Regions from separate parts of the Peribacillus sp. NPDC097895 genome, predicted to be linked through region 3. Evidence: predicted binding sites of a transcription regulator. Region 3 holds the regulator's gene; each other region holds the start of a gene.
What was found. The regulator LexA, encoded in region 3, represses DNA repair genes until DNA is damaged. The targets are predictions, from matches to a motif close to CGAACATATGTTCG.

Region 1 (4,451 bases), on a different contig from region 3:
CCTTAATATTCTCCTTGCGCAAATATCTCCGTACCTCGGCAAGGTCATCCTGAACGGCTTTTAAAATATGTTCAATTAGTTCCGAATAGGGCCTTTTTAATTTAAACGGACTAATTTCGATGACCTTGAGATCCCGGTTTAAGACTGTAATCACCATAGGGAGGTAGATGGCTTTTTCAATCATATTTCGGTCGCCTTCTGGAATGCGGGTCATCTCACCGCTCCTTTCTAAAAAAGCGCGTTTTTAATATGAATATGTATATTTTGTGAAAACAAGAACATATGTTCTGTTTTTTATCCTAATGTATTTTCAGTCGATATGCAAGAAGTATTAATAATAGTGAAATATTTGTTAATAAGATTATGTTTTCCCGAGTTAGGGAAAGTATGAAGATATATGGATAATAATTCTTGCAATTTCAGGGGAAAGTGTTATATCTAAAATAAACAGCTTTTTAATAAGTTTATGTTGCTTTGATGGCAGCATGTCGAGGGAGATAATTATGGACTTGGAGACTATACGTGAGTGGTTTACACTTGATAATATATCAGCACTTATTCAGCAATATCGCTCATTCGGTCCAATTCCTGGAATCTTACTGCCGATGCTGGAAGCATTTTTGCCCTTTTTACCCTTAGTGGTGTTCGTACTGGCTAATGCAACGGCTTTTGGTCTCTGGTGGGGGTTTTTATTTTCATGGATTGGTGCGGTAGCGGGGTCTTTTTTAATCTTTTTAGTTATTAGAAAATATGGTCAACTGAGGTTTTTTCGATTTTTGCAAAAACATAAGCAGGTACAGAGGTTGATGGTTTGGGTGGAAAGCCATGGATTCGGACCTTTGTTCATCCTGCTCTGCTTCCCTTTTACACCATCGGCCATCGTGAATATTGTGGCAGGTCTTTCAAAAGTCAGTCCCTTGCAATATGGACTGGCAGTTGTAGGTGGAAAAGCGGTGATGATTTTTACGATTAGCTTCGTCGGCTATGATTTAGTATCCTTAATACATAAGCCCATGCGTACGATCATTATCGGGATTGTCATTTTTATCCTCTGGTATGTGGGAAAAAGACTGGAAGTCCGGTTAAATAAAAGCATGAAGAGAGAAGAAGGACAATAAGTTAGTATATAAATGTAGTAGGGGTTGAACGAGATGGGAAAAACAAACAAGAATTCTTTATCCGATTGGATAAAAGCAACCATGATAGCTTTTGTTATTTACATCTTAATCCGTACATTTTTCTTTTCAAGCTATGATGTTGAAGGGAAATCGATGCAGCCGACCCTTGAAGATGGCGATAAACTTGTTGTGAATAAAATCAATTACCAGATTCAAGATATCAACCGTTTTGACATTATTGTTTTTCATGCCAATTCACAAGAAGATTATGTTAAACGAGTTATAGGAATTGCTGGTGACCGCATTCGTTATAAGGATGATTGGCTTTACGTAAATGGTGAGAAAGTGGAAGAGCCTTATCTTGAAAAAGTCAAGGCGGGTTTCCCTGGGCAAAATTTCACGGGTGACTTCACATTAAAAGAATTGACGGACATGACCACCGTCCCCGAGGGCAAGCTTTTTGTCATGGGTGATAACCGTCTTGAAAGTGCGGACAGCCGTCACTTTGGCTATATACCAGTTGAAAATGTTGTCGGTAAAGTCGATGTTCGATATTGGCCAATCAAAGAATTCAATTATAGATTTACAGGTGAATGATTGCAAAAGCCCGGAAAATTTGAGGGCTTTTTCTTTTGGGAAAAAAGCGAACGTACGATTGGTGTTTTTTTATGGGAAACGGTAAAATAATAGAAAGTAAATCTTAATTGGAAACAGAAACCTAGTCAAAAAGACGAAAGTATTTCTGTTATGATAGATCTAGATATTATGTTGTATAAGGGGGAAAAGAGATGTCACTCCGTTTTTTACTGGGAAGATCGGGTGCAGGGAAAACTTCGAATATATTGGACGAAATTCGTTCCAAATTGGCAGAAGATCCCGAAGGCAATCCAATCATTTATCTCGTTCCTGATCAAATGACGTTTCTATCTGAATATAAATTAGTTAAAACACCAGGTCTTGCGGGAATGATTCGGACGCAGGTTTTCAGTTTTAGCAGACTGGCTTGGCGCGTTCTTCAGGAAACTGGGGGAATGAGCCGCCTACATTTGGACAGCGTCGGCGTCAATATGCTGATAAGGAAAATCATGGATGATAAAAAAGATGAGCTAAAGATGTTTCGTCGATCGGCTGATAAGCAGGGGTTCATTGCACAGATGGAACTAATGCTGGCTGAGTTCAAGCAGTATTGCATCCAACCGGATGACATTCAAAACTATTTGACCGATACATCTGAGGCAGGCAGCGGAATTCAGGATAAACTGCATGACCTTGAATTGGTCTATCAGGCATTTGAGGATGAAATGGTTGGCAAATATTTAGATTCCGAAGACTATTTCACTTTACTTATTGAAAAAATGTCAGAGTCTTCATATATAAGGAGCGCCGATATTTATATCGATGGTTTTTATAGCTTGACACCACAGGAATTATTGATTGTGGAAGAAATGATGAAGCTGTGCAAGAGTGTAACGGTTTCGCTGACATTAGATCAGCCCTACAGACAATATGCCCCGGATGATTTGCAATTGTTCAGGCAGACGGGAAACCTGTATCATCACCTATATCAAGCTGGATTGAGAAATGATATACCAATTTCAGAGGATCGCATTTTAAAAGGAACGGAAAGGTTTGTAACGAGTCCAGGCCTGAATCATCTGGAAACTTATTTTGCCATTCGTCCTGCACGGACGTTTGAGCAGTCACCTGATGTAACGATTGCCCAGGCAGTTAATCGCAGAGCTGAAATTGAAGGCGTAGCCCGGGATATCTTGACACTGGTCAGGCAGAAGCAGCACCGTTTCCGTGATATTGCGATCTTAGTTCGTAATGGTGAAGCATACGCAGATATTTTACAAACCGTTTTTCGGGATTATAAAATTCCCTTGTTCGTCGATTCCAAACGGACCATGCTTAATCATCCTCTGATAGAACTGATTCGTTCCACTTTGGAGATCATCAATGGTTATTGGAGGTATGAACCGGTATTTCGAGCAATCAAGACGGAGCTTTTATTTCCGCTGCAAAAAAATCATGATAGGATGCGGGAGCAAGTGGATAAGCTCGAAAACTATGTGCTGGCCCGTGGAATCAAAGGGAGCAGGTGGACTTCGAAAGATCGTTGGACGTACCGGCGCTTCCGAGGGCTGGAACTGGAGGAACGGAACCAAACCGATAAGGAAATGAAGCTTGAGCAAGAGTTGAATGAGATGAAGCAATTATTTACCGAGCCCATCTTGAAGCTATCAAAACGTGTTAAAAAGGCTGATAATGGGAGGGAATTGTGCGAAGCCCTTTATCTATATCTTGAAGAATTGCACGTACCGGAAAAATTGGAAAAGCTGAAACAGGAGGCCGAAGAAGCAGGTGATTTGGTTTCGGCAAGAGAGCACGAACAAACGTGGAATGCGGTTGTCGATCTGTTAGACCAATTCGTTGAACTGCTAAGCGAAGAAAAGCTTTCCATGAAACAGTTTGCGGTAATCATTGAAGCTGGTTTGGAGTCTCTTGAATTTTCTTTGGTACCGCCGGCAATTGACCAAGTCCTTGTCGCTAATCTCGATTTATCCCGACTTGATGATGTGAAGACAGCTTTTGTTATCGGCTTGAATGAGGGGGTCTTGCCAGGAAAAGCTTTATCTGACGGGATTTTTTCCGATAGTGATCGTGAAGTGCTGTTAGCCGGTGGACTTGACGTTGCTCCAAGTTCAAAGGTGCGCCTCCTTGATGAGGAGTTTACGGCGTATAAAGCTTTTACTACACCTGCTGAGAGGCTTTATTTATCATATCCGCTTGCCGATGAGGAGGGAAAGGCGCTTTTACCTTCATCCTACCTAAAACGGGTAAGGGATGTACTGCCTAACGTTTCCGATGTGTATTATATGAACGATCCATCTGATCTGTCTGCTGAGGAACAGATGAAATACGCGGCAAATTACGATGTGGCCCTATCGTATCTGGCAGCCCAATTGCAGCTAAAAAAAAGGAACTATCCAATCCATACACTATGGTGGGATGTATATAATGCCATAATAGGGGATGAAGTGGTCGGTCCTTTTGCAACTAAGGTATTATCAAGTCTTTTTTACCAAAATAGAACGAAGAAATTATCAGAAGAAACAAGTAAGCAATTATATGGCGAGAGTATTCTTACAAGTGTCTCGAGAATGGAAATGTTCAATAGCTGCCCGTTTTCCCATTATGCCGCTCATGGTTTGAAATTGAGGGAAAGGCAAATTTTCCGATTGGATGCACCGGATATTGGTGAGATGTTCCATGGAGCGTTGAAAATGATTTCGGACTATTTAAATGAACATGATATTCCTTGGTCTACAT
Region 2 (4,451 bases), on a different contig from region 3:
CGTTTCGTTTCATTAATGGCAAGTTCCATCGAATTCGTGATGCGGTCTGCATACATGATGACGTGACCGTTGGCATTACGGGCGGCGCGGCCCATCGTCTGAATTAGCGATCTTTCCGAGCGAAGGAATCCTTCTTTATCGGCATCCAGAATGGTCACTAATGAAACTTCCGGAATATCCAATCCTTCTCGTAAAAGATTGATTCCAACCAATACATCATATTTGCCCATTCGCAGCTCCCGGATGATTTCTATCCTTTCTAGGGTTTTCACTTCCGAATGAAGGTATTGGACCTTGATGCCTATTTCCTTTAAATAATCAGTTAAGTCTTCAGACATCTTTTTCGTTAATGTCGTAATGAGGACACGTTCGTTCTTTTTCACCCGATCCTGTATTTCACCAATCAAGTCATCTATCTGCCCTTCAATTGGCCGTACTTCAATCGTTGGATCCAGCAAGCCGGTAGGACGGATAATCTGCTGAACCATTTCTGGTGTATGCTCAAGTTCATATGGTCCCGGAGTTGCCGAAACGAATATCGATTGATGGACCTTTTTTTCAAATTCTTCAAATCTTAGCGGACGGTTATCTTTTGCAGACGGCAGACGGAAGCCATGATCGACGAGTACTTGCTTACGTGCCTGATCTCCATTGAACATGCCCCTGATTTGAGAAAGGGTTACGTGCGACTCATCCACGACCAGCAGAAAGTCTTCAGGAAAATAATCTATTAACGTGTACGGCGTCGCACCTGCCGGACGAAGCGTTAAATGTCGGGAATAGTTCTCGATCCCTGAACAAAAGCCCATTTCCCGCATCATTTCCAAATCATAACGGGTCCGTTGCTCCAAGCGCTGGGCTTCAAGCAATTTCTCATCTTCCCTTAATTCCTTCAATCGTTCTTCCAGTTCAATCTCGATATTTTGGATGGCTACCCTCATTTTCTCTTCGCGGGTTACGAAATGGGAAGCCGGGAAAATAGCAATATGTTCGCGTTCACCAGTGATTTCACCAGTAAGGGCATCGACTTCACGGATACGGTCAATCTCATCCCCGAAAAACTCGACCCGTACGCAATGTTCATCGCGGGAGGCCGGGAAGATTTCGACCACATCGCCGCGAACGCGGAAAGTCCCCCGTTGAAAGGCAATATCATTTCGTTCATATTGAATATCCACAAGTCTGTGCAACAATGCATTTCGGTCTATTTCCATGCCCGTTCGGAGAGAAACGACCATCTCACGGTACTCTTCAGGGGAACCCAGACCATAAATGCACGATACACTGGCAATGATGATGACATCTTTCCTTTCGAACAAAGATGAAGTTGCCGAGTGACGCAGTTTATCGATCTCATCGTTGATGCTTGCATCTTTTTCGATGAATGTATCAGTGGATGGAACATAAGCCTCTGGCTGATAGTAATCATAATAGCTAACGAAATATTCGACGGCATTATTAGGGAAAAACTCTTTGAACTCACTGTAAAGTTGCCCTGCCAACGTTTTATTGTGGGCGATGACAAGGGTCGGTTTATTGATTTGCTGAATCACATTGGAAACGGTGAACGTTTTCCCTGTCCCCGTCGCCCCCAATAATGTCTGCATTTCCTTTCCTTCTTTAATCCCATCGACAAGCATTTCAATTGCTGCAGGTTGATCCCCTTGAGGAGAGTATTTTGAGACTAACTCAAATTTATCCTTCACCAAGCATAGCCTCCTATTGAAATATTTTTATATGAAAAACGGGACATGACCATATCCCTTCTATTTATTCCGGTTTAAGAATGTATATATACACATTCTACCACAATTGCCTCAAAACAAACCAGCAATAAGCGAACGTCCATTCTACTTTTAGATTGTGAACTCTATGGGCGTTGGAGTGTAAATGCAAGTTGAGTACAAAAAAAGCACCTTTGATGTCAGGCGCTCTTGGATGTTCGTTTCATCATTCTTTTCGATAACCAAAATCCCACTGTCAGGGATAATGCATCAACGATGATCAATAAGTTTGTATGCGTATAACCTTTATATGCAGAAGCTGTAATCAAGGCAACAGTTAAAACAAGTCCCACGACATTGTTATAGGTAACCCTTGAAAATAACATGACAAGTAGACAAGGAAGGAAAAGGGCAGAAAGAATTTTAATCATTTTATCATCTCCTTTATAAGAGAAAAATAGAGTAGTTTCAGTTTAAATGATTATGAAGTTTTTTGCCAATCTATTTCCTGCTTGATTTCATATCATCTTCAGAAGAACGTTCCAGCCATCCACTCAATTATTCCCATAAAAAAAGGAAGCCAACCCCTTTAAAAGGAGTTGCTTCTTTTTTTGACCAATCAATATGGATCTGCTTCATGTCCTTTTCTTTCTGCATCCTCTGGGTTATCCGTTCCACCTAGAGGCTTTGAAGAATTCGTATGTTCAGAAGCTGAAGCTAGGCCCTCTTTTAGTCTGCGGCCATATTCTTCATCAGCCTCTGCAGCAAGAGCTATCATTTTTTCTTGAATGCGCGGGTCTGCCGGAGCTAATGCCGATACTAAATTGGAGATTAAATCATCTCTTTCCCAATCTTCAAATTCACGATATGTTTCACCAGCCTGTTTCGTATTGCTTTGGCGATCTATTGTTTCACGGACCAGTTTTCCTTCTACAAATGGTGTATGCTCTTTACCCGTTTGTTCGGCTTCCTTCAACCCTCCTACAGTTGATGGCTCATAGTTGATGTGAGGACTTTGATTGCCTCTGCCAACTTCATATTGCATCTGGCCGCCAGTCTGATTCGTGGCTGTTGGTTTCTTTGGAGCATTAATCGGCAATTGAAGATAATTTGCTCCAACACGGTGACGTTGTGTATCAGAATAAGAGAATGTACGTCCTTGTAACATTTTGTCATCGGAGAAGTCCAGCCCGTCCACCAAGACGCCCGTCCCGAATGCAGCTTGTTCGACTTCAGTGAAATAGTCCTCCGGATTTTTATTCAATACCATCGTACCGACATGCAGCCATGGGAACTCATCTTTCGGCCAGATCTTCGTATCATCCAGCGGATCAAAATCCAACTCAGGATGATTATCATCACTCATGATCTGTACGTTTAAATCCCATTCCGGATATTCCCCACGTTCAATCGCTTCATATAAGTCCTGTGTGGCATGATTGAAATTCGTTGCTTGAATTTCATTGGCCTCTTTCTGTGTCAAGTTCTTGATCCCTTGTTTCGGTTCCCAATGATACTTGACAAGTACAGCTTTGCCCTCTTCATTCACCCATTTATAAGTATTGACGCCCGACCCTTGCATCATTCGGTAATTGGCTGGAATGCCCCAAGGGGAGAATACAAATGTGACCATATGAAATGTTTCCGGTGAGCTGGAGCAAAAATCGAAAATCCTTCTGCCATCCTGAATATTCGTGACCGGATCCGGTTTGAAGGCATGAATTAAATCAGGGAATTTCATGGCATCCCGGATAAAGAAAATTTTCAGGTTATTCCCCACAAGATCCCAGTTTCCGTCCTCCGTATAAAATTTAACGGCAAATCCCCTAGGGTCACGCAGCGTTTCCGGGGATGTCCCTCCATGGATTACAGATGAAAATCTCACGAATACCGGTGTTTTTTTACCTTCCTCCTGAAAGACTTTCGCTCTCGTATATTTTGAAATCGGCTCGTCCCCCGCTTTACCAGTCGGAACAAAGTAACCATGGGCACCTGCACCACGGGCATGCACGACCCGTTCCGGAATGCGCTCCCTATCGAAGTGACTGATCTTTTCCAGGAAGTCATAGTTCTCCAAGGTACTTGGTCCTCTGTTCCCCACAGTTCGAATGCTCTGGTTGTTCGTTACAGGGTGCCCTTGCCTGTTCGTTAATGTTTCATTAGATTCATCATTTGCTTTTTTGGATTTATCGGACAAAAAAATCCCTCCTCTGTTAATAAAAGCCATAATACTACTTTACTTTCCCCAATTCCCTATATTTAACTCTCCAAACTTCATATTTACATACCATTAATCAAATGAGTGCTTTTTTCCTATATGGAAATGAGTATATTTTCATTCCACCTACTAAGTTTCATAATAAGGATGAAAAGCTTTGAATGAGCATACCCATTTTTGTATAAGTCAACAGGACGCCATTATAATGAAGTAAGGACAAAAATAAATCAAAAGCGAGGTAACCTCATTGGACGAATCAATATTAGGAAGACTTAGCAGGATGATGACTGGAAAAACCAGTCGCTGGGTTGTCATTGCTGTATGGATAATTGCAGCAATACTATTAACACTCACATTGCCTGACGTAAAGGATCGAACAGCAAATAATGCCGCGGACTTGCCTGCAGACTCAGCTTCTGTCGTGGCTGATGAACTTATTAAAGAAAAGTTCCCCAATTCCTCAGGGATTCCAGCCTTACTGACATGGCATCGGGAAGGCGGACTGACAG
Region 3 (4,451 bases):
GGGAATGAAATTAATGAAAAAAGCTCAATACAAGTAATGGACAAAGAAAATTTTTCAGGTACCCTTCCAGATGTACCTAAATCGGGTGTTTATAATGTAACGATTGATGTCATGGAAAGAAGTGTCAGTGGTGCTGAAAGGACCCGTACGCTGATTCGTTCTGTTTATATTGAAAAATAGTAAGAAGATGCCTTCTTTTTATTGAAGGCATCTCGGACCGCCCGCAGAAAGCGAGTGCCTGGAGGGGAAATCAGCGGTCAAATTCTCCCCACCAAAAAACTGTAGGCAAAATCCATTATTATCGAATATGTAGACAAAAGGAGTTCTATCTACCTGTTAAAACAAAGTTGATTGGAACGGAAGGTCCGAGACTCCCGCTTAGGGATACGCGTCCAAGGGAGACCCCGCAGGCACAAAGAGCGCCGAAAGCGAGTGCCAGAGATTAAATCTACGTTAAAATTTACAAACCTAAAAAACTGTAGACAAACTCAATTATTAATTAGTTTGTCTACAGTCGAAGAAATAAATCAAAATCGTGAAAACAGTGGAAAGAAGCCTTTACCACCAGAAATTCATCAAGATAGAAACCAAGGAGCTTAAAGAGATTTCAACGGAGCTTGAGAGGTTACTATTTGAAAGATGAACCAACAAAAAAGTTTGCCTATTCGTTTCTTACAGCAGCATACCGCAATATAAATTGCGTGTGGTCGATGGTATAGATACGATGTAGTAGCCTGTTATTTAATAGATGAATGAATTTCATCTCCGGCCATACACTAGATAGCTAATCTGTCTTTTCATTAGATGATCTATAGGACAAAATGCCAGTTTTGAGCGCAGCGTAATTGCCTATACTTGCATAGCCATAAAACCAGCCCATAAAAATTCCTGCAACCAAATGATTTCTATGGCTGATGAAAATGGAAATGAACAAGCCAAGAACTAATGCGATGGTAGGGATGAATTTTTTAGGAGTATGAAACAAAACCTTAATCAGTTGAGTAAGTATTATTATGGTAGGAATGGCTATCACTGCATCCCAAAAATTTGTATGGATGGTCGGGAAGTCCATAATTTCACCACCTTAAATTGGAAGATGTACAAAATTAACTTTCACCATTTATATAGGATTTATACCACAGTAATTTTTACGATAGAAGCCATTTAACAAAGAAAGGTAATCCGAGCAGTTTTAAAGATTTTCAACGGTCAACTTATAAAGCCATCAATCCAAGTAAAGTAATGGATTTGATGGCTTTTTCTGCGTTGGAGGACAAAATGGTTTAGGTGTCAACGGTACGCCAGTTTAACGATTCAGAATCGTTGAGGATAATCATATCGTCAAGATTCAGTCTCTGCGCATGCCGAAGCATTGGATTTTATGGAAGTACAGTTTTTTTAGCTTGATCACATGAACTTTATCTGGGTGCGTGAATTTATTCCTCTTTTTTAAAATTTAACTATAGGTTGCATTTACATAGGCTTCCACGCACCGAATGGCAATTGTTTACTTTCCTATTAGCAATAAAAGAAAAAAGGAAAATTGAAATAATCCTATTAAAATTCCCTTCTATTAAATAAAAGTAATCAAAACCTAGTCTTCCATATGCATAATGAGAGAGTTTGGGACATAAATTAAAACAAACAAAAAAAGCGCCTTTAGCGCTTTTAGTGTATTTGTCTATATAAGCCTATTACTTTTCCAAGTATCGAAACATCTCTTAAAATAATGGGTTCCATATTTGAGTTCTCAGGCTGAAGCCTTATGTAATCCGGTTCCTTAAAGAATCGTTTTACAGTGGCTTCATCATCTTCAGTCATAGCCACGACGATATCTCCGTTATTGGCACTGCTTTGTTGTTTCACGATGACATAATCCCCATCATGAATTCCTGCCTCGATCATACTCTCTCCCATGATTTCGAGCATGAATACATGGTCATCATGTGGAACCATGCTTTCGGGAAGCGGGAAGTATTCTTCTATGTTCTCAATGGCCGTAATCGGCATGCCTGCTGTTACTTTTCCAAGTAAAGGCACGTTCACAACATTCGTTTTCGGTATACTGTTGGCTTCTTCTAAATTCAGGATTTCAATGGCCCTCGGCTTGGTAGGATCACGTCTTATCAGTCCTTTGCTTTCCAGGCGGGATAAATGTCCGTGAACTGTTGAACTTGATGCAAGTCCCACTGCTTCGCCAATCTCCCTTACGGAAGGCGGATACCCTTTTTGGCGAACTTCTTCTTTAATGAAATCAAGAATATCTTGCTGCCGTTTTGATAGTTTAGTCATTTTTGCACCTCTTCTCCAATTTTCTTTGCTTCATTATATCATGGCCCCCATCTCTATACAAACATAAGTTCGAATTTTGTTGTTGACTGAAACAAACGTTCGTATTATAATTCGGATATAACATACGAACGAACATTCGCTTTGGAGGGATATTTATGAAAAATTTATACAAAAACTATATTTATACGATTCTATTAGCGGGATCTGTATTCATCTTTTCAATTTTATTCTCTTGTACATTAGACAACGATCAAAAAAAGGATTTCCTTTCTATAGAAGTAAGCGAAGGCGACACCTTATGGGGAATTGCCGAAGAATATGAAGAAGCTAATTTGACAAAAAAAGAATTCATTGGTTGGATAGAAGAGCATAATGGGGTCAGGGCGGATTCAATTAAACCTGGTCAAGTCATTGTCATACCTGTTAAAGGGGAAGAACTTGTTCAGAATTTGGCAAGCGAGCAGTAAGTAGCGAAGGTAGGGTATTATGAAGGCAGTAATCTATTGCAGGGTTAGCACAGAAAAAGAGTCACAGGAAACATCATTGGCAAGGCAGGAAGATGAATTGGTCAAATTGGCAGAGAAGCTGGATGTAGAAGTTGTTTCCATAATAAAAGAACAGGCTAGCGGTTATGAGTTAAACCGTGATGGCATTTTTGACATGCTTGAACTTTTTAAAACCAAAGAAGCTGAAGTTCTATTAATCCAAGACGAAACAAGGCTGGGGAGAGGGAATGCGAAAATTGCCCTTTTCCATGTCATTCTTAAAGAAGGCGTGAAAATTTATACGCTTTCACACGATGGGGAACTGGAGTTATCGGATTCAGATGCCATGGTCATCCAGATAGTCGGTATTGTCGAAGAATATCAAAGGAAATTACATAATTTGAAAATAAAACGCGGTATGTTAAGAGCCGTTGAAAAAGGATACCGCCCTCAAAAAAATCTTCATAATCAGAGGAATTCTACCGGAAGGGAACGTAAGGAGATTCCTATTGAAGAAATTATTAAACTTCGGGCTAATGGATTGACGTTTGCAGAAATCGCAGCCACTTTAAGGGGCTTTGGCTACCATGTATCTAAAGCCACTGTAAACCGACGCTTTCTTGAACATCAACAAAATACACAGGAAAGTCAATCATAGAACTTGTAATTTCGCTTTTTTTTTAATACCATGACAATATCCGCAGATTACGAAGGAGCGAAATTATGCTATCACAAGAAAAATTAGCCCGTATTAATGAACTTTCTAAAAAAGCAAAGGAAGAAGGATTAACGGAAGTTGAGGCGAAAGAGCAAACACAATTAAGAAGTGAGTATTTGGAAACATTTAGACGGTCCATGTCCAATACCTTGGAGCATGTAAAAGTTGTCGATCCAGAAGGTAATGATGTCACTCCTCAAAAGATAAAAGATATAAAAGAAAAAAGAAACTTACATTAATGCTTGGAATTTTCTGATGGTACACTCCATTGGAAGATTCTTTTTGCTTTATGATTAATAACAGATAGCATTCATGTATGTATTCGCCCATTTAGTTTAATCTAAATAGGGGACTTCCAAAATTTTTAAAAATTGAAGTATTGAGGTAGTAAATAGTGATTTTAGTTGTGATATTGTGCAGGTCACTATAATATAAAGAGGTACATTACAGGAAGGGATGTTTTACAATATGTTAGATAAATTAGATGCACTTTCCATCAATACGATTCGTACATTATCGATTGATGCAATTGAAAAGGCTAATTCAGGTCATCCAGGTATGCCAATGGGTGCAGCGCCAATGGCGTATAAACTATGGACTGATTACATGAATCATAACCCCAAAAATCCAGATTGGTTTAATAGAGATCGCTTTGTTCTTTCAGCTGGTCATGGATCTATGCTGTTATACAGCCTTCTTCATTTATCAGGATATGGCTTATCTATCGATGATTTGAAAAGCTTCCGCCAATGGGGCAGCAAAACTCCAGGTCATCCTGAATACGGACATACTGCTGGTGTAGATGCAACGACAGGACCGCTTGGACAAGGGATTGCAATGGCAGTGGGTATGGCAATGGCAGAACGCCACTTGGCTGAAAGCTATAACCGTGATTCATATAATGTAGTCGATCACTTTACATATAGCATTTGTGGAGATGGAGATTTAATGGAAGG
Region 4 (4,451 bases), 130 kb from region 3:
TCAGGTGATTGATTTCGAGAATACGTTCCATTTGAGTAAATAACCGATTTATGAAGGTAGCTGGGTTTTAAAATTACTTCAAATTGTGGCTTTGAAATAAAGTTTAACTGTTTATAAAAAAGATGAACCGGAATTTCCTATCTCTTTAAAGATTGCAAGACCACTTACTATTTTGTAAATGGTCTTTTTAGTTTTTAGGAAAATAAAAAAGACATCAAATTATTCAAGAGAGTATAATTGTATGTATTAAAAATAAGGAGTTAAAAATGGATCTATTAGAATTATTTCGAATGTGGGTAAATCATCCAAAAGAGGGAAGTGGTAGAAGTAGTTTAGATAAAACAGATGAAGATTGGAAAAAGTTATTACAAAATATTCGTAATTGGGAGAACAGTGAAGATAAAGAAGAAAATGAGTTTGCAAAATATCTACTGTATACAGGGAAAATAAGAAGAGTTCATTTAGACCTTGAGGAAGTGAATTATAATAATCATTATGTTTCATGGACATCAGCTGAAAAATTAGAAGATTTATATTGGTTCGATTCATCGTGTTCTCATACAATAATTACAGCAGAAGCAACAAAAGATAATCCAGGAATTAGTGTTAAAGGATTTATAGAAGCTATGAAACTTGATATTAAAAATTTCGAATTAAACTCACCGGCTATCAGAGCAGAACAAGAAGTGATTTTTCCATTACAAGAAAAATTAATATTAAGCATTGAAAAAATAAAAATAAAATAGAGATGAAAAATCACATTAAATCCTTAGGAACAGAAGGATTTTTTGACGTTAAATAATAGTTCTAGTAACCACTTATTCTTTTGAATTGGTGGTTATTTCTATTATAGGGAAAATATAACCCTTCATTCAAACTTATTTATAAACGAATGGTTTAATTGAACATATTTAAAGCGTGTTTTGATTTTTTTTCAAAACACGCTTTTTCTATTTACTATTTTATCAAGGTTTATAGAGTTAATTAAATCAAACTTTATTTCAAAGCTACACAAATAAAAAAAAGAACCTCTAAAGAGATTCATTAAGGTGTATCTACTAATTTATCCACTAGCCTCCCATTTTCATCGAAAATGTAAACAGATGGAGGCCAAGTCATCCAATCTTCGGCTGCAGGAATCAAAAAATATGCACAGATAAGGATTAACGATAACTTTGATGAAATTTTCATTTACATCCCCCTATTTAATGTTTTCCTATATTTTACTATAAACTAAAAAAACTCCCCGTAGGGAGCTTTCTAATACCAAAACAAAATCCAATCTTTCCTAATCCACGTTTTCCTTCCATCTCTAAACCTTACTATGTAATATTGGTCATTTCCGATACCAACGATTATCCCTACTGTGAAACTGTTCCACCTGTTCTTTGCCTTGCCTACATAAACTTTCGTATTTAACATTTGAATTCCCCCTCTTACTTAATCAAGTGGAGTATATTCTATTAAAGTAAACCGTTTAAACTCTATAGCCCTTTTAAAAAAAACTCCCCTTATCTATTTAGGTGGATTTTATTCTATTAAACTAAAACGTTTCTAGGGTCTAGCCTATAAAATTTTAAATTATAATAATCGGTTCCAGAATTGAGGCATTGATGCATCGTTCGTATTCACATCACTTGAACAGGCATTTTTTTCTGTCTTTAACTAGAACGTTAGTTCGTATATAATAAATAAAAAGGAGGGCTTCTTCTAATGGGTACAATTCGTGATAGAGGTATCATTAAATGGCAAGCAGCATTAATGTTACCAGAACATAAAGCATTACATAAAAGAAAGGATAAGGACGATTATTTCTTAAATAAAAAACCTATCCTTGATGAATACCAGGTTGAAGAATTTGAAAACAACATTCATTATGCAATGGAATATCATTTACCGATAAGCTTTAGATTGCATAACGAGGGAAATCCAATTGAACTGCATGGATACTGTGTGTATATTGATCCTGTCACGAAAGAGTTAAGTATTCAGAAGAAAGATAGTTCCTTCGAGAAAATTAAATTTAATGAAATTATTAGTGTGATCGTTGAGGATTAAAAAAAGTACTATTTAAATTCAGGAAGTAAAAGGCACAGAGATTTAGGAGTATACAAATGGAAATTCAGATTGAGGATCAATTGTTTGCGAACGGTGCTAAGTTCTTACAATCTGGTAGTTGTTCAGTCATAACAACTGACTTTAGAAAAGAACCAGACTGGACTGCTGCTATATCAGCTTATGAGTGGATACAAAAGATAAAAAACTCTGTTCGCTATCCAAACGACTTTCAAATTGTTAGTGTTGTTTACAACAGAGAAAATGACATTACAGATTTAGTAAGAAAGGTACGCCTAAAATACAAGATGATTTACCTTTTTAAAATTAATCAACTAAAAATATAATTTAGGGATCTCTTTAGAGGTTATTTTTTTGTATCCAACGTTCAAATTGTTTTAGGATAGTTTGTGGTAAAATGTAGGAAATCATTACATTGAGGGATGAAAATGAAAATTTTATTTAGGTTATCTCTAATTTTAATATGTTCATTGTTTTTGATGAAAATGGAAATGTAGTAGATAAATTAGTAGATGAATCTAATTGAATCTCTTTAGAGGTTATTTGTTTGTTTTAGTAGACGTTAAATATCAAAGTACATTTTCAAAGTTTGGGAAAGTGTCTTTTTTTATTTACACCTTCTTAATTGTGTTATTGTGACTTTATAGTGTGGATTTTGAATTAAGATTGATAAATGAGCATAAAGGGGCATTATCTATGGGGACAATTATTGATTATTTCATAAATGATTTTTTGAAGGTTATTGGGGGATTATCCTTTTTTGGATTACTGGGCGTTGGTATAGTCTTCATATCTCGATTAATGGCAAAACAAGTTTTTGATAAAAGGATGGCAGACTATCAAGGGGGAATAGCAAAAGAGTTAGAAAAAATAAAATTATAGCAACAAAAAAACTTTAAGGACTTTGAGTTATTTACTTCAAAAAAACATGAAAAGTATCCGGAAATGCATTTCCATTTAGAATCTGCGTTTGGTGAAATTTTAGAATTACATGTACAAGGTTTACGTGGTTTTGTTAAATCTCTTAGGTACGATCTCTTTACCGAGAATGAATTAAAATTACATTTTGATGATATAGGGATGACCATTTTCGACCAAGATAGGATTTTAGAAGGATGGAGAGTCGATAAACAGTCTGCAATTGTGAAAATTAGGAAAATGGAAAGACTCTTGAATTACCAAAGAGCAGAGGATAAATTGCGCGAGGCAAATAATTTTTATTTTTTAAATCTACTATATATATCGGATGTTGTTAGTGAAAAGTGTAAGGACTTGTTAGCAAACCTACATAAATATATGAACTATTTAGATCCAGACTTATATAAGACTCAAACTTCTGAAAGGTTAGAAGAAATAAAGAAACTTAGACAAACTATTCTTCCTGAAAAACGAAATTCAGTTAGAATTGAAATGCAAAAGGAACTTAGAATAGAATAATAACCTCGTTAAAATGTATGGTTCTTAAAACCCCTTGTCTGAAAAGTCAGGTTTTTTTAGTGGTTTTTTATGTGCCGTTATCCTTATCGAACTAACAGGTGCGTTAGCTGAAGATCGGAGCTGTCTTTAAGGCAGCTTTTTCTTATGGAACTAAAGGGGCAGGTTAGAGTTATCACTGAAAATTTAAATGAGAAAATTCAAAATTTACTCCAAATTACATCTGAATTAAGAATGCATACTGGAATTTATTGTAAAAATAAAGGCGACCAAGAAATGCTTTTTAATAACATTAATAGCGATGTTTATAAGATCAATCATCTTTGTGTTGAAATACAGAATTTAATAAAGAATTGAGTTCTACCAGCTCGCTGGAGGATACTGAATGAACGGTTAATGCCGTCGTTTGGTGTCCTTTTTTAATTTGTCTAAAAGGAGAATGAGGATGAATCATTGAGCAAAAAAGATAAAACAGTTGAAAGGGACAAGCGTCTAAGAAGCCGAAATCAAAGCAACCTGAGGAAATGAGCGAGGATGGAATGGAAAGAACTTATGGGGCAGAATTAGCCAACTTACGGCCGTCATAGAGGCGGCGCATTTAGACAGAGGGGTAATTTAAATGAATGAGCAAATGAAAAATTGGGAAGCTGAACAGAAGGTTATAGAATGGATTCATGATTATTATTTTATGATAAGAGAGATAGCAAGACTGAATCGATTGCTAAACACACCTCATCTCGGAAGTCAGAAACTAACGGCCACTTATGGAATAGAAGCTACTTTACCTAAAGGAAATGTAGGTATTAGCCAGGCTGAATTAAGGCAGTTGGATATACGTGAAAGGAGACTTATCAAATATGAAATGATTATATAGTTTTTAGAGACGGCTACGGATCTATTGGAAGATGAAAAACAATGTGTCGTCTATGATTGCATGATTG

Region 1: a site for LexA is predicted at 1,763-1,776, ahead of addB (helicase-exonuclease AddAB subunit AddB). Genes of this name have one in related genera too.
Region 2: a site for LexA is predicted at 1,839-1,852, ahead of uvrB (excinuclease ABC subunit UvrB). Genes of this name have one in related genera too.
Region 4: a site for LexA is predicted at 1,668-1,681, ahead of ACQKMH_RS20140 (YolD-like family protein). Genes of this name have one in related genera too.

What each region holds. Positions count from the first base shown of each region.
Region 1 covers NZ_JBNNSH010000002.1:557,663-562,113, reverse strand. Annotated here, with positions in the region: gene ACQKMH_RS14060 (hypothetical protein) at 1-214, opposite strand, end outside; gene ACQKMH_RS14055 (TVP38/TMEM64 family protein) at 504-1,118, shown strand; gene lepB (signal peptidase I) at 1,152-1,715, shown strand; gene addB (helicase-exonuclease AddAB subunit AddB) at 1,907-4,451, shown strand, end outside.
Region 2 covers NZ_JBNNSH010000003.1:266,271-270,721, forward strand. Annotated here, with positions in the region: gene uvrB (excinuclease ABC subunit UvrB) at 1-1,706, opposite strand, end outside; gene ACQKMH_RS17600 (CsbA family protein) at 1,925-2,155, opposite strand; gene ACQKMH_RS17605 (catalase) at 2,344-3,951, opposite strand; gene ACQKMH_RS17610 (MMPL family transporter) at 4,223-4,451, shown strand, end outside.
Region 3 covers NZ_JBNNSH010000004.1:336,992-341,442, forward strand. Annotated here, with positions in the region: gene ACQKMH_RS20685 (esterase/lipase family protein) at 1-180, shown strand, start outside; gene ACQKMH_RS20690 (hypothetical protein) at 785-1,072, opposite strand; gene lexA (transcriptional repressor LexA) at 1,669-2,292, opposite strand; gene yneA (cell division suppressor protein YneA) at 2,448-2,759, shown strand; gene ACQKMH_RS20705 (YneB family resolvase-like protein) at 2,779-3,435, shown strand; gene ACQKMH_RS20710 (DUF896 domain-containing protein) at 3,501-3,734, shown strand; gene tkt (transketolase) at 3,964-4,451, shown strand, end outside.
Region 4 covers NZ_JBNNSH010000004.1:211,871-216,321, forward strand. Annotated here, with positions in the region: partial or broken gene ACQKMH_RS20120 (AAA family ATPase) at 1-52, opposite strand, end outside; gene ACQKMH_RS20125 (hypothetical protein) at 267-746, shown strand; gene ACQKMH_RS20130 (hypothetical protein) at 1,045-1,191, opposite strand; gene ACQKMH_RS20135 (hypothetical protein) at 1,261-1,422, opposite strand; gene ACQKMH_RS20140 (YolD-like family protein) at 1,714-2,058, shown strand; gene ACQKMH_RS20145 (hypothetical protein) at 2,115-2,402, shown strand; gene ACQKMH_RS20150 (hypothetical protein) at 2,773-2,958, shown strand; gene ACQKMH_RS20155 (hypothetical protein) at 3,022-3,513, shown strand; gene ACQKMH_RS20160 (hypothetical protein) at 4,130-4,384, shown strand.